DNA from 2 places in the Undibacterium sp. RuRC25W genome. Region 2 is predicted to be linked to the other one. Evidence: predicted binding sites of a transcription regulator. Region 2 holds the regulator's gene; the other holds the start of a gene.
What was found. Region 2 encodes LexA, which represses DNA repair genes until DNA is damaged. Its sites were predicted from a motif close to ACTGTATNNNNATACAGT; they were not measured.

Region 1: a site for LexA is predicted at 2,826-2,843, ahead of imuA (translesion DNA synthesis-associated protein ImuA). Genes of this name have one in related genera too.

The regions. Positions count from the first base shown of each region.
Region 1 covers NZ_JBMPPD010000004.1:135,166-144,075, reverse strand. Annotated here, with positions in the region: gene ACO0KV_RS03895 (Pls/PosA family non-ribosomal peptide synthetase) at 1-1,559, shown strand, start outside; gene ACO0KV_RS03890 (4'-phosphopantetheinyl transferase family protein) at 1,589-2,212, shown strand; gene ACO0KV_RS03885 (hypothetical protein) at 2,319-2,546, opposite strand; gene imuA (translesion DNA synthesis-associated protein ImuA) at 2,857-3,606, shown strand; gene ACO0KV_RS03875 (Y-family DNA polymerase) at 3,657-5,186, shown strand; gene ACO0KV_RS03870 (error-prone DNA polymerase) at 5,253-8,462, shown strand; gene ACO0KV_RS03865 (MFS transporter) at 8,508-8,910, shown strand, end outside.
Region 2 covers NZ_JBMPPD010000041.1:25,828-34,737, forward strand. Annotated here, with positions in the region: gene ACO0KV_RS16145 (efflux RND transporter permease subunit) at 1-365, shown strand, start outside; tRNA gene ACO0KV_RS16150 (tRNA-Leu) at 678-764, shown strand; gene tig (trigger factor) at 793-2,142, shown strand; gene clpP (ATP-dependent Clp endopeptidase proteolytic subunit ClpP) at 2,163-2,789, shown strand; gene clpX (ATP-dependent Clp protease ATP-binding subunit ClpX) at 2,964-4,229, shown strand; gene lon (endopeptidase La) at 4,469-6,874, shown strand; gene lexA (transcriptional repressor LexA) at 7,027-7,683, opposite strand; gene rpsF (30S ribosomal protein S6) at 7,916-8,284, shown strand; gene priB (primosomal replication protein N) at 8,316-8,615, shown strand; gene rpsR (30S ribosomal protein S18) at 8,625-8,909, shown strand.

The DNA of each region.
Region 1 (8,910 bases), on a different contig from region 2:
ATGGTCAATCCGCACTAGCGGATGGCATGGTCATTCCTGCAGGACGCGTTTGGAAAGGTTCCCCTGCGAGAGATTTTTCTGCCTTTGACCCAAGCAACTTACCACCCCGCCCTCTTTTCTCGAACATCCGAGCTATCGGTGAGATGGTATTTTTCATTATTGGCACCTTGCTGATTGGTTCTTTATTTTTCGTACCGGTATTTCCTAGCTTTGTCATCATTGATTGGTTTGATAATGCTGATACATTCCCTTGGTTGCAAAGTAGCTCGATTCCATTCCAGTTAACTAAATATTTCACGTTGGCATTCCCTGCAACTGCTCTTCTGATTATTTGTACTGCTTTATTGTCAGCAGGAATCAGATGGTTTATTCTGCCAAAACTCAAACCTGGCCTATATCAAATTCATGGCAATACGTATTGTCAAAAATGGCTGGTCAATCAGATTCAAGAGTCTAGTTTGCACGTATTACACGGTATTTATGCGACAGTCTACGCCCCGTTTTGGTACCGTCTGTTAGGTGCTAAGGTAGGGAAAGGCGCTGAGATTTCGACAGCATTAGGGGTGGTTCCAGATATGCTGACGCTTGGTGATGAAACGTTTATCGCTGATGCAGTTTTGCTGGGTGACGAAGAAATTGACGCTGGATGGATGAAAATGCAGCCAACAGTCATATCGCGGCGTAGTTTTGTTGGTAATGGCGCTTACATCCCCGATGGTACTATTTTACCTGAAAATGTGTTGATTGGCGTTCACAGTTGCGCACCCACAAATGCGCAAATGCATGCAGGTGACACGTGGTTAGGCTCACCTCCGATTCATCTGCCAGCCCGCGAAGAAACCAAAGGATTTCCAGAAAATTTAACCTTTACGCCTTCGGCAGCAAGACGTATCGGTCGTGGTTTAGTTGAAGCCTTCCGTATTATTACGCCGCATGCGATTATCATCGCGGTGGGCTATACGGTAGTACTCAATCTCATGCCTTTAGCAGGTGACGATCGCTGGATGGAAGTATTTTTATACTTATTATTTGCCGGATTGCTATACGGAATGGGCAGCTTTGGCTTTGTTTTAGTATTGAAATGGTTGTTGATCTATCGCTATAAAAAAGCGAGCGTCCCGATGTGGACACCGTTTGTCTGGCTCTCAGAAGGAATCACTAATCTGTATGAGGGCGTCGCTATTCCCAATTTTATGCGTTACTTACGCGGTACGCCGTGGCTTCCTCTTGCTTTCAATATGCTGGGATGCCGAATCGGTAAAGGGGTGTATCTAGATACAACTGATATTACTGAGTTTGATTGCGTAAGCATTGGCAACTACACAGAAATTAATGCCCTAGCCTGCCCACAGACACATTTATTCGAAGATCGTGTGATGAAGGTGGATCATGTGGTAATCGGTGAGCGTGTCTATATGGGAGCACGTAGTTCAGTCTTATACGGTGCTGAGGTCGGTAACGGTGCGAGCCTCGGGGCGCTGACATTAGTAATGAAAGGCGAATTTATACCTGCCAATTCAAGTTGGCGTGGATGTCCGGCGGCAATGACAGGAATTTAATCTGTTGTATCTTTCATTCTCTGATGGCGATGAGTAACTATTTTTCAGTATTAATATGGCCTCTCCAGGCTCAGGTAGCACTGGAGAAGTTTGCATCAGGAAAAATAATTGTCATCGCTACACTCACCCCAGAGAACATGGCACGTGATGCCGCCAGGCAGCATCTTCGTCTAGCGCTCAGTGAGTTTTTAGCAGCGGCATTTCACTCACCTGCTGAGCAATTACGGATAACAAGCGTGATTGCTGAGGGAGTAAAAGTGTCCATCGGTGACGTCGACGTACACATTTCAACTAGCCATGAGTCTGGCATCTCTGTTGCAGCCATTAGCGGCCTAGGCCGAATTGGCGTCGATATCATGCGAATTGACTTACCCGTTGATTGGCAAGATGTTGCCCGACTCTATTTTGGTGAACGACGAACTACAACTCTTATTGCTACTGCAAAACCACATCAAGCTCCGGTATTCGCACAATATTGGACACAACTTGAAGCAACACTAAAATGTGCAGGTTGCGCGTTAACTGAATACGAGACCCAAATTACTCCTGAGTTTAGCGATAAGCTCAAAGATATTCATGTCTACCCTCTTGATGTAACCAACGGCTATACAGCGAGCCTTGCGTTGCAAGGTAAAAAACATCCCCCTCACTGATCTAGATGGCAAAAGCAACTTCTATCCTGAATCAGATCACAAGAGCTTGATAATAACCTCGTCACGATGTCGCTCGATGGTTTTACCCTCCTAGACTTCGCAACAATTACCAGTTTGCCTTAGACAATATAATCAACCACTTTTTGCAAAATAAAATTTCTAAGTGCCCTGCTTGTACGCCTGTAGAACAATCAATCACAGGATTCACATGGTAAGCACGCTGTCTGAAATCACGGCAAACAAAAATTTCACGGCGGCCTAAGCGCATCAAAAAAGAGGTAGGCGCGAATTGCAAACTAAATCGGGTGTCAAATGCTGTGTCGAGGTGTGCCATGGTCAATCTCCGTGTCGGTTGATAATACAAAAATATCATTCAGGACATCATTGAGAACGTCTCATCTTCATTTAAATCATCGTTTGTCCTTGATACAAACTTTAACACAAAGTACTGTATAAGCAATCAGTATTTGTATTAATGTTGCGTAATCTGCACACCCTATCGTTTCTTATAAAATTATAGAAATTTACCTAAAACCCTTACTGGTATTGGGTTTGCAGGCTTTTTTATATTTTTCTATAAAATTCTTTTGAAGTTTCAGCGCTCAGACAATATACTGTATATTTAATCAGTATATTGCTTTGTGATGACTCAACTTCATTTGCCAGCTGACCGCACTCATGAACGACATAGGTTAGAAAACCGATATCCGGGTATCTGGCGTGCATCGCAGTTAGCGCATGATATGGCCGCAACAATTCATACCGGTTATATCGCTTTAAATCAGGAGTTGCCAAATGCGGGCTGGCCGTTGGGTCAGTTAATCGAAATCCTGATTGCGCAGTTTGGTACTGCAGAATTAAATCTATTGATGCCCGCGCTGAAACGACTTGATCACCGCCCTGTCGCCCTTCTCGCACCACCGCATATTCCCTTTGCATCAGCCTACCAACAGGATGCGGCTGAGGCTGTTTCTCTGCTCTGGATTGCGGGGACGAAGCACAGTGATCATTTGTGGTCAGCAGAGCAAATTTTAAAAAATGGTAGTTGTGGTGCTTTATTACTCTGGCAAAAGCAGATAAAAACTGAGGTATTGCGACGGCTGCATCTGTTGGCGCAAAAATCACAGACATTATTTTTTGTTATCCGCCCGATGCAGGCTGCGCAGTCACCATCACCTGCGGTCTTACGGATTGCTCTGACCCCAAAAGCATCAGGGATGCAGATCAATATCCTCAAACGTCGTGGAGCAAGCAACGAAGCCCCGCTATTTTTATACACCAATGATCACCCCTATCTGTCAAGCCGGGTAATTGAACCGCTCCGGCAATCTGTGCCGGACAGTCCATTGGGATTGTCGCGGCAAGATCAGCAAAAGCAGACCAGTATTTTTTAAATCATTACCGACTCTAACCATACCCATTCATACTTTTAGCAGACTACAACATGAAACTTCGCGCAGATACAGGAGAGTCGACCTGGATTGCAGTCCATCTGCCATTGATTGAACTGGAGGCCTTCATCCCCTGCTGGCAACATGGGTTAAGGTCTTCCGCCATCGTCGTATTAAAGCAAAATCGTGTTATCGCAATGTCTCACACGGCGATGGTGGCGGGGGTACGTGTTGGTATGCGACGTGGTGGCGTACAAATGCTACTTCCTGACGTACATTTTTTCACGCAAGACAATACCCGTGAAACAGCCGCTTTATCCGCCATCGCACTTGCCCTACTCCGTTACACACCACAGGTTAGCTTCGCCGAAGATGCCAGTATTTTGCTCGATATTGGTGCCAGCATCAGACTATTTGGAGGATTGCCTTCATTGCGACGTCTGGTGCGTTCAACCGTTAAGTCGCTGGGATATAGTCCCACAATCGGCTGTGCACCGACCGCAAAAACAGCATGGTTATTCGCCAGAAATGCGGCACGTATTGGTCGCTTGGGGCAATCCTGTCTGCGTACGACACACATTTCGGCCGCCACTGACCGCTTATCCGTGGATTTATTGATCGCTGCGGCAAGCTCACACGACCTGTTGCAAGGCCTCGCATGCCATTCCCTTGCAGACCTGAAAGCATTACCCCGCGCTGGTTTGCAACGACGATGTGGTAAGAGTTTGTTGGCAGAACTTGATCTTGCTTATTCGTCACGTTCAACGCCACAAATATGGATTGTGGCTGCGCCTGAATTTTGTGCCAAGATAGAGTTGCCGGATCGGTCAGATAGTACAGAGGAACTATTTACTTATAGCCGGAGTTTGTTAAGCCAACTATTGGGATGGCTTCATGCGCATCAGTTCGCTGTCAAACAATTACGCCTTGAGCTACAACATGAACGTGGTCGTCAGGCAGTTGCGCCGAGTGTGCTTGACATCGATCTGGCCGTCGCCAGTTGGCAAGAGTCTAACTTACTACCGTTACTCAAAGAAAAAATTTCTCTTTTACGCTTACCTGGGCCTGTGATCAGTCTCGTGCTTAAAGCCCCAGAGACGGTGACTAGAGCGCTGGCAAGTGATTCCTTGTTTCCCGAAACCGTCACCAATCCGGCAGATCATCAACATTTGCTGGGTTTATTGGTTGCACGACTCGGTGCAGCGCAGGTGTTACGCCCTTGTAGCCAGGAAGATCACCGTCCTGAATTTGCTAATCAATGGATTTCAGTGATGGAGCCATCCGTATCAACGCATTCCAAAGAAAGCTCAGTAACACCGTTGACGATACTCAGACCAACATGGCTATTAGCGCAGGCTATCGTACTCGAAGTCCGCCGACATAAACCTTACTTAGATTCAGAACTCACACTGATTTCGCCGGCTGAACGAATAGAAGCTGGCTGGTGGACCGATCAGACTCAGGTACGAGACTACTTTGTTGCCGTCAGTGCTGATCATATACGTTACTGGATTTATCGTGAACGCTCCTCTCATCGGAATAATGCAGCGCCTGCGTGGTTCTTGCATGGCATTTTCGGATAACGCGCAGAGCATTAGAGAGTCCATCAGTAACAACCTCAGTGACGCCATCATCAACAATATCAAACTATGCAATTTTTGGATAAAAACCTGAACAAAAACCCGGCAACAACGCTATTGCCTGCGTATACCGAGTTATTCTGCCTATCGAATTTCAGCTTTTTACATGGCGCATCGCATGCCGAAGAATTAGTCAAACGTGCGTCTCAATTAGCCTACCATGCGCTGGCAATCACCGACGAATGCTCGTTCGCAGGCATCGTCCGCGCACACGATGAAGCCAAGTTGCAACAACTAACCTATATTGTCGGCACTTATTTCAAGCTAACCCAAAAGGATGAAACACTTCCACCTATCACCCTAATCGCCTTAGCAATGAACCGCGAGGGCTATGGGAATTTATCTGAACTCATTACCTTAGGGCGTAGTCGCTGCAGCAAAGGCAACTATCTGCTCACGCATGAAGATCTGAGCGCACCGACAAATGACTACGAGCATTTGTCAGGTCTTCCAGACTGTCTTTTGATTTTGGTTCCCGATTATCCAGTGCAGACTGACATCCTAGCTTTACAGGCAAAATGGTGCGCGCAGATTTTTGCCAAGAGGGTCTGGATAGGATTGAATTTATTGCTGCAGTCAGGTGACTACTATCATCAACAAGGCGTGGCACATGTTGCCACTGGATTAGGCCTGCCGGTGGTCGCTCTAGGACATGTACTGATGCATGTGCGATCCCGCAAACCTTTACAAGATACGTTAACAGCTATCCGACTAGGCAAGTCCATTGCCGAATGCGGTTATGCGCTGGCAGCCAATGCAGAGCAACATCTACGTTCCCGACTCAGGCTGGCAAATATCTATCCGACAGAGGCATTGGCAGAGACGATGAAAATCGCTAGTTTATGTCATTTCTCACTCGACGAATTACGCTACGAATACCCAGAAGAAGTTATTCCAAAGGGACAAACACCAGCCAGTTATCTGCGAAGCGAAGTATATGCAGGGGCAGCCTTGCGCTATCCTAACGGCGTTTCTGAGCATCTAAAAAAAACGATCGAACACGAGCTGCATCTGATTAACGAATTAGCCTATGAAGCCTACTTTTTAACAGTGCATGACATCGTCAAGTTTGCGCGTCAACAAGGGATACTTTGTCAGGGACGTGGGTCGGCTGCTAACTCGGTTGTCTGCTACTGCTTATACATTACCGAAGTCAACCCAGAGGTCAATAGCCTGTTATTCGAACGCTTCATTTCAAAAGAGCGTGGTGAGCCGCCCGATATCGATGTCGATTTTGAACACCAGCGACGTGAAGAAGTCATTCAGTACATTTATAAAAAATACGGCCCCAACCGCGCCGCGCTCGCTGCGGCTGTGCACACCTATCGTCCTCGCGGTGCACTGCGTGAAACAGGTAAAGCGCTGGGAATGGATGAAGCCTTCATCGATATGGCTGCTAAGTCGCATCACTGGTTTGATAGCAAACAGGATTTGCTCGGACGGTTTGCAGAATGTGGTCTCGATACAAGCTCAATGCAGGCCCAGCAATGGGCCAGTCTCGCGACACAGTTACTACGTTTCCCGCGCCACTTATCCCAGCATAGCGGTGGTTTTGTGATTGCCCGCGGCAAGTTATCCAGACTGGTGCCGATTGAAAACGCAGCCATGAGAGATCGTCGCGTGATTCAGTGGGATAAGGACGACCTTGAGTCACTAGGTTTATTAAAGGTCGATATTCTGGCGCTAGGGATGTTATCAGCACTCAAACGAGCGTTGAATTTAATGAAAACACTCCCTGGCAAACCAGGCCGGATGCAGGATATCCCCCGTGAAGACAAAGCCACCTATGACATGCTCTGTCGAGCCGACACTGTTGGCGTCTTTCAGATTGAGTCGCGGGCGCAAATGAGCATGCTGCCGCGTCTGCGCCCACGGCAATTTTATGATTTAGTTGTTCAAGTTGCAATTGTGAGACCTGGACCAATTCAAGGTGGGATGGTGCATCCCTATCTACGTCGTCGGCAGGGGCTCGAGCCAATCGAGTCGCATCAGGATCCGGCAATGCAAAAAGCGCTGGGGCGGACACTCGGCATTCCGATCTTTCAGGAGCAAGTCATGCAAATTGCCATGCTTGCAGCCAACTTTACCGCGGGAGAAGCTGATGGCTTGCGGCGCGCGATGGCTGCATGGAAACGCAAAGGTGGACTGGATGCCTATCATGATCGCATCGTGGATGCGATGGTGAAAAACAACTATACGCTGGAATTTTCCGAAGGTATTTTTGAACAAATGAAGGGCTTTGGTGACTATGGTTTCCCTGAAAGCCATGCGGCCAGTTTTGCGATTTTAGCCTATGTCAGTAGCTGGATTAAACGACACGAACCTGCTGTGTTTTTATGCTCGCTGCTTAATTCTCAACCTATGGGGTTTTATTCTCCGTCACAGCTAATTCAGGACGCGAAAAGACATGATGTTCACATCAGGCCAATTGATGTGATGTATAGCACCTGGGATTCAACAGTAGAAACAAATGATCCTCCCACCCACATCAATACGTTCACAGGCACATTACAACCCGCCGTACGTTTAGGAATGTCACTCTTAAATGGCATGTCACAGGATGCCGCCATCCGAATTCATACCGCACGCACACAAGGGGCGTTTACTGATGTCGCCGATCTCGCTGGTCGAGCGCAACTCAATCGACATGATTTACACGTGCTTGCCGCAGGTAATGCGCTGTTGACGCTTGCTGGCCATAGACGGCAGGCATTGTGGTCGGCCGTTGGTGCAATACCTGATCACGATCTATTAAGAGGCACATCATTGCAAGAAACGTCGCCAGTTCTTTCTGCCCCCAGTGAAGCACAAGAAATTATGAGCGACTATCAAAGCACAGGCTTAACTTTGCAGCGTCACCCACTTGCTCTTTTACGCAAACAATTACTGGCTAAACGTTTTTTGCCTGCGACGATGCTCAATACCTTTCAGCAAGGTCAATTTGCGCGTGGTTGCGGTATCGTTACCATCAGACAGCGCCCAGGTACCGCCAATGGTGTCATGTTTGTGACGTTGGAAGACGAAACAGGTACGGTCAATGTACTCGTATGGCCAGCACTAGTTGAACAGCAGCGCCGAGAACTGCTGGGGGCAAGCTTATTAGGTGTGTATGGCATATGGCAAAGAGAAAATGAAGTATGTCACCTGCTCGCCAAACGGCTAGTGGATCTGTCACATTTACTCGGCGAGTTAGACGTCAGCAGCAGGAATTTTTGTTAAAATAAATGCACGTCACATCGCCTGACTCTAAAAGAAAGACCACACTTGAATCCCACATCCAGCACAAGGCCAGATCGGGCAGTCAACATTCCAAGTGCTGCCCATCATCAATATCGTCAGCAGCGCCAGGCATTGACTGCGGCATCAACTGCGCATGCTGTGCATGACGGCTTAACCGATCTGATTTACGTTCTTCTACCCATCTGGCAAACTCAGTTTGGTATTAGCTATGCGATGGCCGGGTTAATGCGCGGAGTTTACGCTGGGTGTATGGCAAGTTTTCAAATTCAAGCAAGTAAATTCGCAGAAAAATATGGCCGGCGAACTTTACTCGTTGGCGGTACGGCACTTGCAGGCCTTGCCTATCTGCTTGCGGGCCAGACAGCAACGTTTATTGGACTGACCGCTGCCCTTGCGATTGCAGGCGTAGGGGCAAGTACACAACACC
Region 2 (8,910 bases):
TGCAGCGCCCGTTTGGTTTTGTTGCTCAATTGGGGGTGATTGCACTTTTCGGGATGATCATTCGTAATTCTGTTATTTTGATTGACCAGATTGAGCACGATATTGAAGCGGGGGTTGATCCTTGGACGGCGGTCATTGAGTCTGCTGTAAGGCGATTCCGTCCAATCATATTAACCGCTGCAGCTGCGGTGCTAGCAATGATTCCTTTGTCCCGTTCTGTCTTTTGGGGGCCAATGGCGGTCGCGATTATGGGTGGTTTGATCATCGCAACCGGATTGACGTTGTTGTTTTTGCCAGCCTTGTACGCGGCGTGGTTTAAGGTTCGTAAGTCGAACTCACAAGCGACGACATCGCTGCCAATGTAGCTCGTGCAATGTAGTTCGTGGTAAATCGGTGAGATAGCGACCGTGATTTGATTGTAGTCACGGTCGTTGCGAGGTACCATATCGTGCCGTTGATATATAAAAATGAACTTAAAAGATTGATTTAGGAAAATTTTTGAGTATTTTTCTAAAAGCATAAAAAAAATAAGGCATACCGATTCAAAATCCAGTAGAATATCGGGCTGGAGTTGTAATGCCACATACATAAGTTTTGGGCGACGATAGATGTTCGGGTCGCCCTTTGCTTTTGTGACGGTCGTGTCGGATGTGTTCCGGTATGTACTTACTCATCCCGCGAGGATGGCGAAATTGGTAGACGCACCAGGTTTAGGTCCTGACGCCAGCAATGGTGTGGGGGTTCGAGTCCCCCTTCTCGCACCACAGAATTTTTACTATTTGGACGATTTTCATGGCAACTGCAGTCGAAACTTTAGATAAATTGGAGCGCCGCCTCACGATTTCCTTTCCAATCGCTGATGTGAAATCAGAGGTTGAAAAGCGTTTGAAGGTGCGTGCACGTACAGCAAAAGCTCCTGGCTTCCGCCCAGGCAAAGTGCCAATGAAGATGGTTGCTGCGCAACACGGCTATCAAGTCGAAAACGAAGTGTTGAACGACAAAGTTGGTCAGGCATTTGCTGCTGCGGCTAACGAAAATAGCCTGCGCGTTGCTGGTTATCCAAGCATTGAGCCAAGTACAGCAGAAGGTGTTGCTGAAGGTACATTGGCTTTTAATGCTACTTTTGAAGTCTATCCAGAGATCGTTGTTGGCGATTTGTCTGCTGCTGAAGTTGAGCAGGTGAAGTCTGAAGTCTCTGACGTTGAAATCGACAAAACAATCGATATCCTGCGTAAGCAGCGCGTACACTTCCACGTTAAAGGTGAAGAGGGTGCGCACGGCAATGGTGGTGCAGATCAGACTGCTCAAAGTGGTGATCGTGCAACCGTTGATTTCGTTGGTAAGATTGATGGCGTTGAGTTTGCTGGCGGTAAAGCAGAAGGTTTTGCTTTTGTATTGGGCGAAGGTCGTATGTTGCCTGAATTTGAGGCTGCAACAATTGGTCTCAAAGCTGGCGAATCTAAAACATTTCCATTGGCATTCCCAGAAGACTACCATGGTAAAGACGTTGCTGGCAAAACAGCTGAATTCACAATCACATTGACTAAGTTAGAGTGGGCGCATTTGCCTGAAGTCGATGCCGAGTTCGCAAAGATGCTCGGCGTTGAAGATGGTGATCTGGTTAAAATGCGTGGTGACATCAAAGAAAACCTCGAACGTGAAGTAAAAGGTCGCGTTAAAGCTAAAACTAAAGAAAGCGTCATGGACGCATTGGTAAAAGCGGTCGTATTCGATGTTCCAAAGACACTCGTTGCTCAGGACGGTGAACGTTTGGCTGAAATGACACGCCAAGATATGGCACAGCGCGGAATGAATGTGAAAGACGTTCCATTCCCAACTGAACTTTTTGCTGCGCAAGCTGAGCGTCGCGTACGTCTTGGTTTGATCCTTGCTGAGTTGGTAAAAGCTAATAACCTGCAAGCAACTGCTGATCAAATCAAAGCGCAAGTTGAAGATTTTGCTCAAAGTTACGAAGATCCTCAACAAGTAGTAAAATACTACTATAGTGATCGTAATCGTCTGGCAGAGGTTGAAGCCCTTGTTTTAGAAGAAAACGTCGTTAACTATGTGTTAGGTAAGGCAAAAGTGTCAGACAAAGTTCTGCCATTTGACGAGTTAATGGGTAACAACGCACAAGCGTAAGTTTGAAAAAAGGAAAACACATGACAGGCATCATCCGTAATTCGGCGTTGGATACTAATATGCTGGGCATGGTGCCTATGGTGGTAGAGCAGAGTGGGCGCGGAGAACGTTCTTACGATATCTATTCCCGTCTGCTTAAAGAGCGTGTGATTTTCTTGGTTGGCCCCGTTAATGATCAGACTGCCAATTTGGTCGTCGCTCAGTTGCTGTTTTTAGAGAGCGAAAATCCAGACAAAGATATTTCTTTGTACATTAATTCCCCTGGTGGCTCAGTTTCTGCTGGTATGGCAATTTATGACACGATGCAGTTTATCAAGCCAGATGTATCGACATTGTGTACTGGCATGGCTGCATCTATGGGAGCGTTTTTGTTGGCGTCGGGTGCAAAAGGTAAGCGTTTCTCGTTGCCAAACTCACGTGTCATGATCCACCAGCCTTTGGGTGGCGCACAAGGTCAGGCATCAGATATTGAGATTCAAGCGCGTGAAATTTTGTATTTGCGTGAACGTCTAAATGGAATTCTGGCTGAAAAGACAGGGCGGAGCCTTGATCAGATAGCAAAAGATACTGATCGCGATAATTTTATGTCAGCTGACGCTGCAGTTGAGTATGGTTTGATTGATAAGGTGCTGACTCATCGCGCTTAAACGTTCAGAATCGGATGAACGCCCGCTCCTAAAAAGGTCGGGCGTTTTTTTATTCAGTATTATAGATCTTGGAATATAGTGCAAACTGAGAGCACGCAATGACGAAAACTGTTTTTGCGGGTAATATGCTTTTAATTCCTACCTAATTAATTTTGTTTTTTTCATATTCGTACTATGCCCGATAAAAAATCCTCCAGTGGTGAAAAGCTGCTCTATTGCTCATTCTGTGGCAAGAGTCAACATGAGGTTAAAAAACTGATTGCTGGGCCTTCGGTCTTTATATGCGACGAATGTATCGACTTGTGCAATGACATTATTCGTGATGAAGTGTCTGAAATCGATAATATTGCCAGCGCAAAAACTGAACTGCCTACTCCGCAAGAAATTACTGACCTGCTTGATCAGTATGTGATTGGTCAGGTGAATGCAAAGCGCATTCTTTCGGTGGCGGTGTATAACCACTACAAGCGCTTGAAGCATTTGGGTAAAAAAGATGATGTCGAATTGGCCAAGAGTAATATCTTGCTGGTTGGACCGACGGGTTCGGGTAAAACTTTACTTGCGCAAACACTGGCTAGAATGCTCAATGTGCCGTTTGTAATTGCCGATGCTACAACATTAACTGAGGCTGGTTATGTTGGTGAGGACGTTGAAAACATTATTCAAAAGTTGCTGCAAAACTGCAATTATGAAGTTGAGCGCGCGCAAAAAGGGATTGTTTATATCGATGAGATCGACAAGATTTCACGTAAATCTGATAATCCTTCAATTACCCGCGATGTTTCTGGAGAAGGTGTTCAGCAAGCGTTGTTGAAACTCGTTGAGGGTACGATGGCGTCTGTGCCTCCACAAGGTGGCCGCAAGCATCCAAATCAGGACTTCATACAAATTGACACGACAAACATCATGTTTATCTGCGGCGGCGCGTTTGATGGCTTGGCCAAGATTATCGCAGATCGTTCCGAGAAAAGTAGTATCGGGTTTTCAGCGAGCGTGAAGAGTCAGACTGAGAAAAGCGCTAGTGAAGTCATGCAGGATGCGGAGCCGCAGGATTTGATTAAATTTGGTCTGATTCCAGAGTTGGTCGGTCGTTTGCCAGTGATCGCGACGTTGAATGAGTTGGACGAAGCTGCGTTAATTCAGATTCTTGTTGAGCCAAAAAATGCACTCATCAAGCAATATGCAAAATTGCTTGAAATGGAAGGCACTGAGCTAGAAATTCGTCCTGCTGCATTGCAAGCGATTGCGAAAAAGGCGATTGCGCGTAAAACAGGTGCCCGTGGCCTGCGTTCTATCCTTGAACATGCGCTGCTTGATGTGATGTATGACTTGCCAAGTCATCAAAATGTTGAGAAGGTTGTCATTGATGAGGGGACCATCATAAGCGGCGCTAAGCCTTTGTTGATTTACCAAGATCAGCCAAAAGTATCGGGCGCATAAGCCCTATTGCTTTTGCAATGCGTCGTTGGAAAAAGGGGATTTGTCCCCTTTTTTTTATAGGTATTGTGTGATTTTTTTTGAATCGCAGTAAAATAAAGACAAATAATTCACAGCTTCAATCGCAAAGCTACCCGGAGATACACTCTGAGTGGCTTTTTTTTATTGTTTTTTTTAATGATGGGCTTGTGTTTTAGCCTTGTGCGCCAACATTAACAACTAGTATTTACGAAAGGTGCGCCATGACGACTACTCTGAATTCCGAGCAAATCCAACTGCCTCTGCTGCCGTTGCGTGATGTGGTTGTATTCCCCCATATGGTTATTCCGCTGTTTGTCGGACGTCCAAAGTCAATTAAGGCCTTGGAAGCAGCAATGGATCAAGGAAAAAGTATTATGCTCGCTGCTCAAAAAGCAGCAGCAAAAGATGAACCGTCGGCTGATGATATTTATGAAATTGGCTGCGTCGCTAACATCTTGCAAATGTTGAAGTTGCCAGATGGCACGGTCAAAGTCTTGGTGGAAGGGGCGCAACGTGCCCGTATTCATAAGATCCATGATTCAGAATCTCACTTTACTGCGGATTTGACGCCCGTTGCAGCTGTGGAAGAGGATGACTCTGAAGTGGAAGCGATGCGCCGAGCGATCGTTCAGCAGTTCGATCAATATGTGAAGTTAAACAAAAAGATTCCTCCAGAAATTCTTGCATCACTGTCGGGTATCGATGACGCTGGTCGCCTGGCGGATACAATCGCTGCGCACTTGCCACTCAAGCTCGAGCAAAAACAAGTCATCTTGGAAATCTTCAGTGTCGCTAAGCGTCTTGAGCATTTGCTCGGTCAGCTTGAAGGTGAGTTGGATATTTTGCAGGTAGAGAAACGCATCCGCGGGCGCGTGAAGCGTCAGATGGAAAAATCTCAACGCGAGTACTACCTCAATGAGCAAGTGAAGGCAATTCAGAAAGAATTAGGCGAGGGTGAAGAGGGGGCGGATATTGATGAGCTTGAGAAAAAGATCATCGCAGCCAAAATGCCTAAAGAAGCTCGTGACAAGGCGCTCAATGAGCTTAAAAAGCTGAAAATGATGTCCCCAATGTCTGCAGAAGCGACCGTGGTGAGAAATTATATCGACACGATCGTAAGTTTGCCTTGGAAGAAAAAATCCAAAGTCAATAATGACCTGACGAATGCTGAAAAGGTGCTTGAAGATGAGCACTATGGCTTAGATAAGGTGAAAGAGCGCATTCTTGAGTATCTTGCAGTTCAACAGCGTGTAGACAAGCTCAAGGCGCCAATTTTGTGCTTGGTTGGGCCTCCTGGTGTGGGTAAAACCTCACTCGGTCAATCCATTGCCCGTGCAACAAACCGTAAGTTTGTGCGTATGGCCTTGGGTGGTGTGCGTGATGAGGCAGAGATTCGCGGTCATCGTCGTACTTATATCGGTTCCATGCCAGGTAAAATTTTGCAGAGCTTGGCGAAAGTTGGTGTTCGCAATCCACTGTTCTTGTTGGACGAAGTGGATAAAATGGGTGCCGACTTCCGCGGCGATCCGTCGTCAGCATTGCTTGAGGTGCTTGATCCCGAACAAAACCATACGTTCTCTGATCATTACATCGAAGTGGATTTTGATTTGTCGGATGTGATGTTTGTTGCGACTTCCAACTCCTACAATATTCCAGCTGCTTTGTTGGATCGTATGGAAGTGATTCGTTTGTCCGGCTATACCGAGGATGAAAAAACAAGTATTGCGCAACGTTACTTATTGCAAAAGCAAATCAAGAATAACGGTTTGCAAGAGTCCGAAATTACCGTGGCTGAAAGTGCTATCCGCGACATCATTCGTTATTACACGAGAGAGGCGGGTGTCCGTTCACTTGAGCGCGAAATCTCCAAAATTTGCCGTAAAGTCGTGAAAATGCTTTTGCTCAAGAAGAATGAGAAAAAAGCGACAATCACGTCGAAGAATCTTGATAAATACCTAGGCGTACGTCGCTATGACTTTGGTGTTGCTGTCAAAGAAAATCAAATCGGCCAGGTCGTTGGTTTGGCTTGGACGGAAGTTGGTGGTGACCTCTTGACCATCGAGGCGGTAGCAATGCCTGGCAAAGGCGGAGTGATCCGTACGGGAACACTGGGCGACGTGATGAAGGAATCCATTGAGGCAGCGAGAACTGTGGTGCGTAGTCGTGCTAAGCGTCTTGGTATTAAAGCTGATGTGTTTGAGAAGAGTGATATTCACATTCACGTACCTGAAGGGGCGACGCCGAAAGATGGTCCGTCTGCTGGTATTGCGATGACGACTGCCTTAGTTTCTGTATTTACGGGTATTCCAGTCCGTGCTGATGTGGCGATGACTGGTGAGATTACGCTCCGCGGTGAAGTGTTGCCGATCGGTGGATTGAAAGAGAAGTTGCTCGCTGCTCATCGCGGTGGGATTAAGACTGTTCTGATTCCTGAGGAAAATGCAAAAGATCTGGCGGAAATTCCAGATAACGTCAAAAACAAGTTGGAAATTGTTCCTGTGCGCTGGATTGATAAAGTACTTGAGATTGCGTTGGAGCGTCAGCCAGAGCCTTTGGTTGAGCCTGAAGTTCCTGTTGCTGCTGCACCTGTTGATCCTGCGGTTGATTTGACTGTCGTAAAGCATTAAGTCAGAGAGTCCGTCATGCTGTGAAAAAAGCCCGATAGTTCGGGCTTTTTTTTATCAGTTCATCGGACTAAATGATTGTTTTGGGGGGGACGATTTTTTCTCTGTATTTCAAGAGGGGTATTGAGGTGAGGGGGGGGGCTGTGTTGATGGGCTTACACCCAGTTTCTCATTAGCCCTACAGCAAGACCTTCGAGATAAAAGTCCGCATCTTGGTCGTCCACCTTGATCGTCGAGTAATCAGGATTTTCGGCGATGAGCTCAATGTGATTGCCCGTTTTTTTATAGCGCTTAACGGTAACGTCATCACCAAGACGGGCGACAACGATCTGTCCATTGCGTGCGCTATCAGTTTTCTTTACTGCGAGCAAGTCACCATCTAGGATGCCCGCGTCGCGCATTGACATGCCGCGCACTTTTAGTAAGAAGTCTGGCTTGGCAGAAAATAAAGCGGGGTCGACCTGGTAGCTCGCCTCAATATGTTCGCTGGCGAGAATTGGGGAGCCTGCGGCAACCCGACCAATCAATGGAATGTTGAGTTGAACGCTGGCTGGATGGGGTGGATTAAAAGTTGAGCCGGTAATATGGCTTGATAACTCAGACTCCAATAGCCTGATGCCGCGCGATGTGCCAGCGGCAATTTCGATCACCCCTTTACGCGCGAGGGCCTGAAGGTGTTCCTCTGCTGCGTTTGTGGATCGAAACCCTAATTCTGTCGCAATCTCCGCCCTCGTTGGAGGGAAGCCTGTGTTTTGTATGGCATCTTTGATCAGATTTAAGATTTGTTCTTGACGTGTGGTGAGCTTCAGCATAAGCGAGCGGCGCCGAAAATAGCGCTGTATGTATAGACAGTCTGTATTTTTATACAGTGCAGCTGGATGTGCAAGGAAATTTTTAAAATATTACTTTTTTGCCGTCTTTGGTCATCTAGGTGCTTGTAGTAATTGAATAAAATGAGAAAGTGGGTTATTATCATCGGCTTTCCTCTTCCTGCACTCGTCTTGACGCCGAGGCAGGCTATTTTATTGTCCACAAGGAGAATATATGCGTCATTATGAAATCGTATTTATCGTACATCCCGATCAAAGCGAGCAAGTTCCTGCAATGATCGAACGTTACAAAGCTAGCGTTGTTGCACGTGGTGGTCAGGTTCATCGCGTCGAAGATTGGGGCCGTCGTCAATTGGCTTACATGATTCAAAAATTGGCTAAAGCACACTATGTTTGCTTAAACATTGAGTGCGATGCAGAAACATTGCTTGAGCTGGAAACAGCATTCAAATTCAATGATGCCGTTCTGCGTCACCTGACAGTCAAAATGAAAAAAGCTGAAACAGCTCCATCTCCAATGATGAAAGCAGTTCAGAAAGAAGACGCAGCGAAAGCACAACGCGTCGAAGCACCAGCTGCTTAATTTTGATTTGAAGAAGGTCGTCTAAAAAAGAGTGAACCAATTAAAGCTTGTGGCGCGCATTATTGAGAAGTCAGCATTGCGATATACGCCAGCTGGAGTGCCGATTGCAGCAGCAGTATTGATGCATAGGTCGTTGCAGCATGAAGCTAACATTGAACGAATAGTTGAGTTAGAGATGAATGCCCAGGCAGCTGGGAATATTTCAAGAGCATTTCATGACTTGCCGTTAGATGTCGAAATTGAATTCACTGGATTTTTAGCCCGCAGAAATCGCAACAGCAAAAGTCTCGTGTTTCACGTTAATGAAATCGGGACACATTTACTAGATTAGGAGCCTGACATGGCATTCGGTAAAAAATTTGATAAAAGCAAATTGAAGCAAAAGCGTCAACAACAAAATCCTTTGTTCAAACGCAAAAAATTCTGCCGCTTCACAGCAGCACATGTAGAAAAAGTTGATTACAAAGATATCGACACTTTGAAAGATTTCGTGCAAGAAAACGGCAAAATCATGCCAGCACGTTTGACTGGTACTAAAGCTTTGTACCAACGTCAAGTTGATACAGCGATCAAGCGCGCACGTTATTTAGCGTTGTTGCCTTACACTGATCTGCACACAGCGTAAT